Regions from separate parts of the Candidatus Villigracilis vicinus genome, predicted to be linked through region 2. Evidence: riboswitches for the same ligand, from Rfam matches in the RefSeq annotation. Region 2 holds a riboswitch; the other holds the start of a gene.
The links. Region 2 has a riboswitch for S-adenosylmethionine ahead of metK (methionine adenosyltransferase). Riboswitches for the same ligand answer to the same signal wherever they lie in the genome.

Region 1: another riboswitch for S-adenosylmethionine. It lies ahead of IPG80_RS14840 (O-acetylhomoserine aminocarboxypropyltransferase/cysteine synthase family protein); the one in region 2 lies ahead of metK (methionine adenosyltransferase).

What each region holds. Positions count from the first base shown of each region.
Region 1 covers NZ_JADJDD010000022.1:66,439-70,866, forward strand. Annotated here, with positions in the region: gene metA (homoserine O-succinyltransferase) at 1-597, opposite strand, end outside; gene IPG80_RS14840 (O-acetylhomoserine aminocarboxypropyltransferase/cysteine synthase family protein) at 680-1,972, opposite strand; SAM riboswitch class I at 2,088-2,205, opposite strand; gene asd (aspartate-semialdehyde dehydrogenase) at 2,298-3,359, opposite strand; gene IPG80_RS14850 (aspartate kinase) at 3,469-4,428, opposite strand, start outside.
Region 2 covers NZ_JADJDD010000006.1:80,850-85,277, forward strand. Annotated here, with positions in the region: gene IPG80_RS06415 (ABC transporter ATP-binding protein) at 1-460, shown strand, start outside; gene metK (methionine adenosyltransferase) at 537-1,751, opposite strand; SAM riboswitch class I at 1,834-1,938, opposite strand; gene IPG80_RS06425 (SUMF1/EgtB/PvdO family nonheme iron enzyme) at 2,054-2,986, opposite strand; gene IPG80_RS06430 (SUMF1/EgtB/PvdO family nonheme iron enzyme) at 3,274-4,221, opposite strand; gene IPG80_RS06435 (C39 family peptidase) at 4,239-4,428, opposite strand, start outside.

The DNA of each region.
Region 1 (4,428 bases), on a different contig from region 2:
TTCTATGTCTTCGCGGCGGATCTCGGTGTGACGGGAGTGCGGAGCGAGGAAAATGTCATCGAAGCCGCGCATCAGGCTTTCGGTCCGATTTAAGAGGCGGTGCTCAAAGACGCCGAACATCTTGCGGGGCAAGTCATATTTCGGAATCCCGTATTTGTGATACAAGCCCGCCTGTGCTCCCCAGCAAATGTGGAAGGTGGACTCAACGTTGGTCTCTGACCAATCCATGATGCGTTGGAGTTCCTGCCAGTAATCCACATCTTCAAAGGGCATCTGCTCAACGGGCGCGCCTGTGATGATGAGTCCGTCGAATTTTTCGTTTTTTACATCATCAAAGGTGACGTAATGTTCCATGAGATGGTCTGCGTCAGTATTCTTGGATTCATGTGTGGCGGTGTTGAGTAAGGTGACTTCCACCTGTAATGCCGAGTTGGAAAGCAAACGTAGAATTTGTGTTTCAGTAGAAATCTTGGTGGGCATCAAGTTCAGGATGGCAACACGCAAAGCTCGGATATCCTGATGAATGGCGCGGTCTTCGTCCATGACGAAGATGTTCTCGTTTTCGAGAGTGGTTCGAGCGGGGAGAGTGGAGGGGATTTTTTACAGGCATTTTTGAATGATGAATGTTGAATGCGGAATGATGAATAAATTTCATCATTCTGCATTCTGACTTCTGCATTTACGCGTTAAGCGCCTGATCCAGATCCCACTTGATGTCTTCGAAGTCTTCGAGACCAATGCTCAAGCGGATGAAATCGGGGCTGACGCCAGCGGAGACTTGCTGCTCGTCACTGAGTTGACTGTGTGTGGTGGTTGCAGGGTGAATGGCGAGACTGCGCGCATCACCAACATTGGCGAGATGGCTGAAGAGTTGCAGGCTTTCGATGAATTTCTTGCCAGCTTCTGCGCCGCCTTTGATACCAAATCCGAGAATTGCACCTGCACCCTTGGGAAGATACTTCTTGGCACGAGCATAATCGGGGTGGCTCTTGAGTCCAGGGTATTTGACCCAGCTAACTTTGGGATGAGCCTCAAGATATTCGGCAACAGCTTGCGTGTTTTGCACATGACGGTCAATGCGCAAGTTGAGGGTTTCGAGCCCAAGCAAAGTTTGCCATGCGTTGAACGGAGATTGGCAGGCGCCAAGGTCACGAAGAACCTGCACGCGTGCTTTGATCGCAAATGGGGGAAGTCCCGCCGCGGCGATGGAGGAATACACGAGACCGTGATATGAAGGATCGGGCGTATTGAAATTCTCGAACTTGCCGTTGCTCCAATCGTAATTGCCGCCATCCACAATGATGCCGCCGATGGATGTGCCATTGCCTGTGATGAACTTGGTGGTCGAGTGGGTGATCATGTGTGCGCCATATTCGAACGGGCGGAAAAGATACGGCGTGGCAAAAGTGTTGTCGATAAACAAGATCAGTTTGTGCTTGTTCGCGATCTCGGATACTTCTTCAAACGGGAAGACGGAGATGTCGGGGTTGCCGAGAGTCTCGCCGTAAATAATTTTTGTGTTCGGCTGAATGGCTGCTTCAAAATTCTTCGGGTCGCTTGGGTCAACAAAAGTGACATTGATCCCCAGCTTGGGCAGGGTGTAGGCGAACTGGTTGTACGTGCCGCCATACAAACGGGATGACGAAACGATATGGTCACCTGCGCTGCACAACGTGAAAATTGCCTGTGCTTGCGCGGCATGTCCCGAGCTTGCAGCCAGAGCCGCAACGCCGCCTTCGAGTGCAGCAATGCGCTGTTCAAGCACATCGGTGGTCGGGTTCATCAAGCGCGTGTAAATATTTCCCAACTCTTTGAGCGCGAACAAATTCGCGGCATGTTCCGTGTTCTTGAACTGATAGCTCGTTGTTTGATACAACGGCACGGCGCGGCTGCCAGTGGTGGGATCGGGTGAATAGCCCGCATGTAACTGGCGGGTGGCAAAACCTAACTTGCGATCTTTGATTGTGGACATTTGAATTATCTCCTCTTGCATAAAATTTTTGGATTAAATTAATTCCGCCCGTCAGAAGAGATTAAAAAAATAACCTCTTCTGAAAGTACAAGAAGAGGTATACGTCTATACCGTCCTCTCATCTTCCAGATATGAATGACTGTGTCATTCGTATTTGCCGAATTTGGCACCTGAACTTTCGTTTGGTTGCCGAAGCTTCAAAGGGTCGGTCCCTCAGCTTCTCTGGATAAGAGCGAATATTTAATTTCGCGGTTTATATCATGCGGTTCATGATTGTGTCAAGTCTTTTTCGTAACGGATAATAAGACTACCCTTTTGGGTCATGCTATAAAAGATTTTCACTCACCAACAACTCAGCATTATAGATCGATGCACCTGCCGCACCGCGAATCGTGTTGTGGGATAGTACAACAAATTTAAGATCAAGGATGGGATCTCGGCGCACGCGACCGACTACTGTCGTCATGCCTTTGCCTGCCATACGGTCGAGTCTTGGCTGTGGGCGATCCGCTTCATCTCTGACCTCGATGACTGGTTTGGGCGCCGAAGGCAGATTCCTCGCTGACGGTTTTGCCGCGTAATCGCGTAACGCTTGAATCGCAACTTCTGGCGCCACGGGTTTGTCCAATGCCACGCTCGCACACACGGTGTGACCATCGATCACAGCCACGCGATTGGTGTGCGCGCTGAATTGGATGTCTGCCATATCAATTTTGCTTTCGTTGAATTTGCCCAGCATCTTGCGCGGCTCCCATTCCACTTTTTCTTCTTCGCCGCCATTGCCCACGTTGGGGATGATGTTATCCATGATGTCGAGCGACGGCACACCAGGGTAACCTGCCCCCGAAAGCGCCTGCAATGAGACCATGAAAACTTTCTTCACGCCAAAGGACTCGTCCAAGGCTTTGAGCGCAATCGTGAGACCCGTGCTCGTGCAGTTGGGATTTGTGACAATGCATCCGCTCCAGCCTTTGTTTTTGCGCTGCTGCTTCACCAGTTGAATGTGCTCCGCGTTGATCTCAGGCAAGAGCAGCGGCACATCTTCTCCGCGGCGATACGATGACGCATTCGAGCAGACTGCCGCGCCTGCTTTTGCAAAGGCAGGCTCCAGTTCATTGGCGATCTCGGTGTGCAAGGCTGAAAAGACGATCTTCGCCTGTACCGCATCCGTGTTGGCAGGGACAATGACCATGTCACGGGCATATTCGGGCATGGGCGTATCCAATACCCAGCGAGTCGCTTTGGCGTAGGGCTGTCCCGCTGAACGGTCAGATGCGGCAAGCGCCACCACCTTGAACCACGGATGATTTTCCAACAACGAAATAAAACGCTGACCGACCGAACCTGTCGCGCCGAGTACGGCAACGGGGATTTGAGATTGGGACATGAGAAACTCCTGAATGATGAATTTTGAATGATGAATGCAGAATTTGTCGAAGGTCAAAAGTCAAAGGTCTTTAGTTGTGCAACTTTTGACCTTCGACTTTTGACAGATATTATTTCACAATTAACTCATGCAGCGCCTTGACCGCATTTTCCGTATCCGCTGAATCTACAACGAGCGAAATGGATACTTCGGATGAACCTTGCGCAATGGCGAGGACGTTAACGCCGTCATTGCCGAGCTTGCTGAAGACACGACCCGAAACGCCAGGCGTGTGCCGCATCCCTGCACCGACGACGGTGATGATGGAGATGTCTTCGGTGGACCAAACGCGGTCAATGTCTTCGTCTGCGATCTCGTTGGCGAATGCTTTTTCAAGAGAAGATAACACGGTGGGGGCGAGCTCTGAAGGCACGGCAAAACAAATGGACTGCTCCGAAGATGCCTGCGTAATCAGCGGAACGCTCGTGCCCGTGGATGCGACGGCTCCGAATGCACGCGCCGCGACACCAGGCACGCCCAGCATACCGCGCCCTTCAATGGTGATGAGCCTTTGCTTGCGGATGGCGGTCACCGCTTTGATAACTTTCCCTTCCACCTTGCCATTGCTCTTCACACTGGGAATCAAGCGCGTCCCAAGGTGGCTGGGATTGAAGGTGTTGCAAATGCGCAGACCAATGCCCGCATCCAACACGGGGCGGATGGTCTTGGGATGCAGCACTTTCGCACCGTAGTAGGCGAGTTCGGCGATTTCGTTGTAGCTGATCTCTGGCAGGGTTTGTGCTTCTTTCACAATGCGCGGATCGGTGGTCATCACGCCGTCTACATCTGTCCAGATCCAGACATCATCAGCAGGGAGCACGGCGCCGATAATGGCTGCGGAATAATCCGAGCCGCCGCGACCAAGCGTGGTGATGGCGCCTTCAGGGGTTGCGCCGATAAAACCAGTTGTAATGGGAACAATACCTTTATCCATGAGCGGATTGAGTTTCCCCCGTGTCTTTTCGGTTGTGACCTTGAAATCGGGATGGGCATTCTGGAAGTGCGCGTTGGTGACGACGAACTCTGTCGA
Region 2 (4,428 bases):
TCAAAACCCGGATGACCAACTTTTTTCACCAACTGTCTTTGAGGATGTGGCATTTGGTCCATTGCACATGGGCTTACCTGAAGCAGAAGTGCGCACACGCGTGGATGCTGCACTCGAAGCTGTGCGCATGTCTGCATATCGTGATCGTTTGTCTCATCACCTAAGCGTGGGGGAGAAGAAGCGCATTGCGATCGCTACTGTGCTTTCGATGAACCCTAGTCTGTTGGTGCTGGATGAACCCTCAGCCGGGCTTGACCCGCGTGCCCGCAGGACACTGATCAACTTGCTGCGCGACCTGCCCATCACGATGCTGGTTTCCACGCACGACATGGCGCTGGTGCGCGAACTTTTTCCCCGTACAGTTGTGGTGGATGAAGGGCGTGTTGTGGCAGATGGCGCAACCGCGGAAATTTTGGAGAATGAAGCGTTGTTGACAGCACATGGCTTAGAAAAGCCATAAAATAAAATAGTAAAGAATTAATCAAAAAGCGCCTCTGAGAGATCAGAGGCGCTTTACCTTACTACTATCTAAATTATTACAGACCAGCAGCTTTTTTCAAAGCGGCAGCCTTATCGGTGCGTTCCCAGGGGAATTCGATGTCATCGCGACCGAAGTGACCGTAGGCAGCGGTCTTGCGATAGATCGGCTTGCGCAGACCGAGGTCACGGATGATCGCGCCGGGGCGCAGGTCGAAGTGTTCTGCGATGAGCGCGGAGATCTTTTCGTCCGCGATCTTAGCGGTACCAAACGTTTCCACGTTCACAGAGAGCGGGTGAGATACGCCGATGGCATACGCAACCTGAACTTCCACGCGGTCAGCCAGACCTGCAGCGACGACGTTTTTGGCTACATAGCGCGCCGCGTAAGCAGCAGAGCGGTCCACTTTTGTGGGGTCTTTCCCAGAGAAGGCGCCGCCGCCATGACGACCCATGCCGCCATAGGTGTCAACGATGATCTTGCGTCCGGTCACACCGGCATCGCCCATCGGACCACCGACCACGAAGCGCCCGGTCGGGTTGACGAAAACCTTGAGTTTCTTGTCTACAAGGTTTTCGGGCAGGGTCTTCATGATGAGTTCTTCAGTAATGATTTCAATGAGCTCATTCTGCGAGATCTCAGGAGCGTGCTGGGTGGAGACGAGTACAGTATCGATGCGTTTGGGTTGACCATTGGAATATTCAATAGTCACTTGGCTCTTGGCATCAGGGCGCAGCCAGGAGATGGCGCCACTCTTGCGGAGTTCACTTTGTTTGCGGGTGAGCTTGTGCGCAAGGTAAATGGGCATCGGCATCAAGGTCGGGGTTTCGTTACAAGCGTAGCCGAACATCATGCCCTGATCACCTGCGCCGATGGATTCAACTTCTTGATCTGTCAGGTGATGACCGTCGCGGGTTTCGAGTGCCTGATTGACGCCCATGGCGATATCGCCGGATTGCTTGGCAATGGCGACCAGTACACCGCACGAATTACCATCAAAACCTTTTTCGCTGGAGTCATACCCGATCTCGTTTACAGTCTTGCGAACGAGTTCGTCGTAATTGATATGAGCATTGGTGGTGATCTCACCGAGCAGCATGACGTAACCGGTTTTTACAGCGGTTTCGCACGCCACACGCGAGCGGGGGTCCTGTTCAAGACAGGCATCTAAAACGGCATCCGAGACCTGATCGCAGATCTTATCGGGATGCCCTTCCGTCACCGATTCTGATGTGAACATCAGACTGGGGGAAGACATAAAAGTATTGGACATTGTTTTTGTTTCTCCTTGATTGAATAAAAATTGCCCTTTCAGACATGCAGAAAGGGCAATTCAAGCTATGCTTTTCGCTACCCTCTCATCTTCCAGCTATCCTGTCGGAATTGGCACCGTGCTCAACTTTCGTTGACCGGTTGTCGAGGCATCGCAGGGCCGTTCCCTCCGCCTCTCTGGATAAGAGCGTCTTTTTAGGACTATTCAATTACAAGTTGGATAATACCATAGCAAAAAATGAGAGTCAATAAAAACAAGCCGCCGGGTTCATCCCGGCGGCTGTTTTAGAAACAAATTGAGGCTTAGTCTGAAGCGCAGCGGAAACCGATCTTGGGAGAAAATTCGCCGAGATAATCTTCCGAATAAATATCATCTGCTTTTGGGTTCGAGCCGCGGACCGATGCGCGATTGGCAAGGCGGACGTCGTCAAAGACATCCTGAAAGTTGCCGCCACGTACCACGCGGTTGAAGTACAACTCGCGCGCATTCGGACCAGTGGGATTTACATTCGCGCCCTGGGCGTAGTAATCACCATCGTAATAGTCAGAGACCCATTCAGTAACATTGCCAGCCATATCGAGGATGCCGTATGGGCTTGCACCTGCGGGATAACTTCCAACACGGGTGGTATCACCAACAAAATAGTTAAAGTTGCCATGTGAGGAATCCGGGCGGTCGTCACCCCACGGGAATGTGCGGAAGTCATTTCCGCGCGCAGCATATTCCCATTCCGCTTCGGTGGGCAGGCGGCGCCCAGCCCATTTGCAGTATGTATCGGCTTGGAGCCAGGTGACATATACAACCGGGAAGTCGTTAAATTCAGGGTTATTGAAATACGACTCGCGCGCTTGTGATTTAAAAGTTTGCGGCGGTTCGCAGGCGCCTGCTTGAACGCAAAGTGCATACATGGCATTGGTCACTTCGAGTTTATCCATCCAGAAATTCTTCATGGTCACGGTGTGATCCGGCTTTTCATCTTTCTTTTCTTCAGGATCTAATGCGCCCATGCGGAAGGTACCATCAGGGATGAACGCAGCGGGCATGCCGTCTGCAGTGGAAACACGCTCCTGCCCGGGTTCACCATTAGTGATACCTTCGGCAGGCGCATTAACCGCAGCTGGGGTCAGTGTGGCTGGGGCGGTTGGCAGGGCGATTGCCGTTGGCTGAGCATTCCCCATGCTGCAGCCAGAGACAAAGATCGCTATTACAGTAAAAATAGGGATTATCTTTTTCATAGTTGGCTCCTTTTGATCTGCCCTCAGTATAAAAAATAAGGATTGCAAGCCTAATCCCCCAAAGGGGGTTAAGTGGGAATGATTTGGACTTTTTTTTCTTACATCTTTGTTAGTTGCATGGATCGAAAAGGGAATCTGGGATTAATCACACCATTTCACAGGCGATTAGCCTGTTTCTTCTTGATTTTGGTTATCTCAGCGATATTAAGCATGATCGCCCCGTCAATGGATTTTCATCCAAGGAACGGGGCGATCATTAATTTTTTTGCTCTTGTACTTACAAGAATTTAATTGGCATCTTCGGCACATCGAAAGCCGATGCGGCTGGAGCTTTTTCCATAATGCGCTTCGTTATTTGGATCTGCTTTCGGGTCTGGACCTTCAAGAAAGTTGCGATTTGCCACTCTAAGAAAAATTCCATCTTCTTGAAAAGAACCTCCACGCATAACGCGCAAGGTGCTGAACACTTCTTCGGCGGAGGGTCCCGGTGGGTTTTCCAATGGAGCGGTACTGTAATAGTTGGGGCGATAAAGGTCTGCCACCCATTCCCAGACATTGCCAGCCATGTCCAATGCTCCGAACGGACTTGCCCCTTCAGCATACGAGCCAACACGTGTTGTATCGCCAACAACATTCACTGAGTTGGAATTGTATTGGTTGGGCTCCTCATCCCCCCAAGGATAGTTGCGTTTATCGTCTCCACGTGCGGCACGTTCCCATTCAGCTTCGGTGGGCAGACGGCGCCCTGCCCAGGTGCAATAGGCATCTGCGTCGAACCAGGCAACATAGACCACAGGATAATCGCGGAACTCCGGGTTTCCAAAATACTCTTCGCGGTTATCCGAACGGATCTCTCGAGGCGGGCGGCAATTACCTGCCTGTACACATAATTCGTACATGCCGTTGGTCACTTCCACTTGATCGATCCAGAAGGAATGAATCTTCACCTCATGGGCGGGTTGCTCATCGTTCTCGCGGTAGACATCCATGCCGCCCATGAAGAGGGTTCCGGCAGCGACTTGGATTTGGGTCATGCCGTCTTTGGCAGAAATACGCAAAGTATCCGCCGTGGCGGTTGCGGCTGGGACAGGTGTTGAAGTTGGGGTACTGGTCTCTGTGGCGGTGGCGGGGAGCGGCGTGACTGACGGTGTCAGGGTCGCTTCAGGCGCGGAGGTTGGCGCTGCCTGGCAGGCAACAAGGAAGAGAATCAAGAGAGGGTATATTTTTTTTATCATGGTCTATCGTTTAATGACTATTGAACAAGCTGCATGGCATTGCGTGCCTGGTCTTCAAAAAAATTAGGGTTGATGGAATCTGCTTTTTGCCAGGCTTTTAGTGCGGCGTCGTAATCTCCTTTGCGGTAGAGACCGTAGCCATACCACAACCATGCCTCCTCAGACATTTCTGTAACGCCAAGCGCGTAGTTGGTCAGGCTGAGCAGG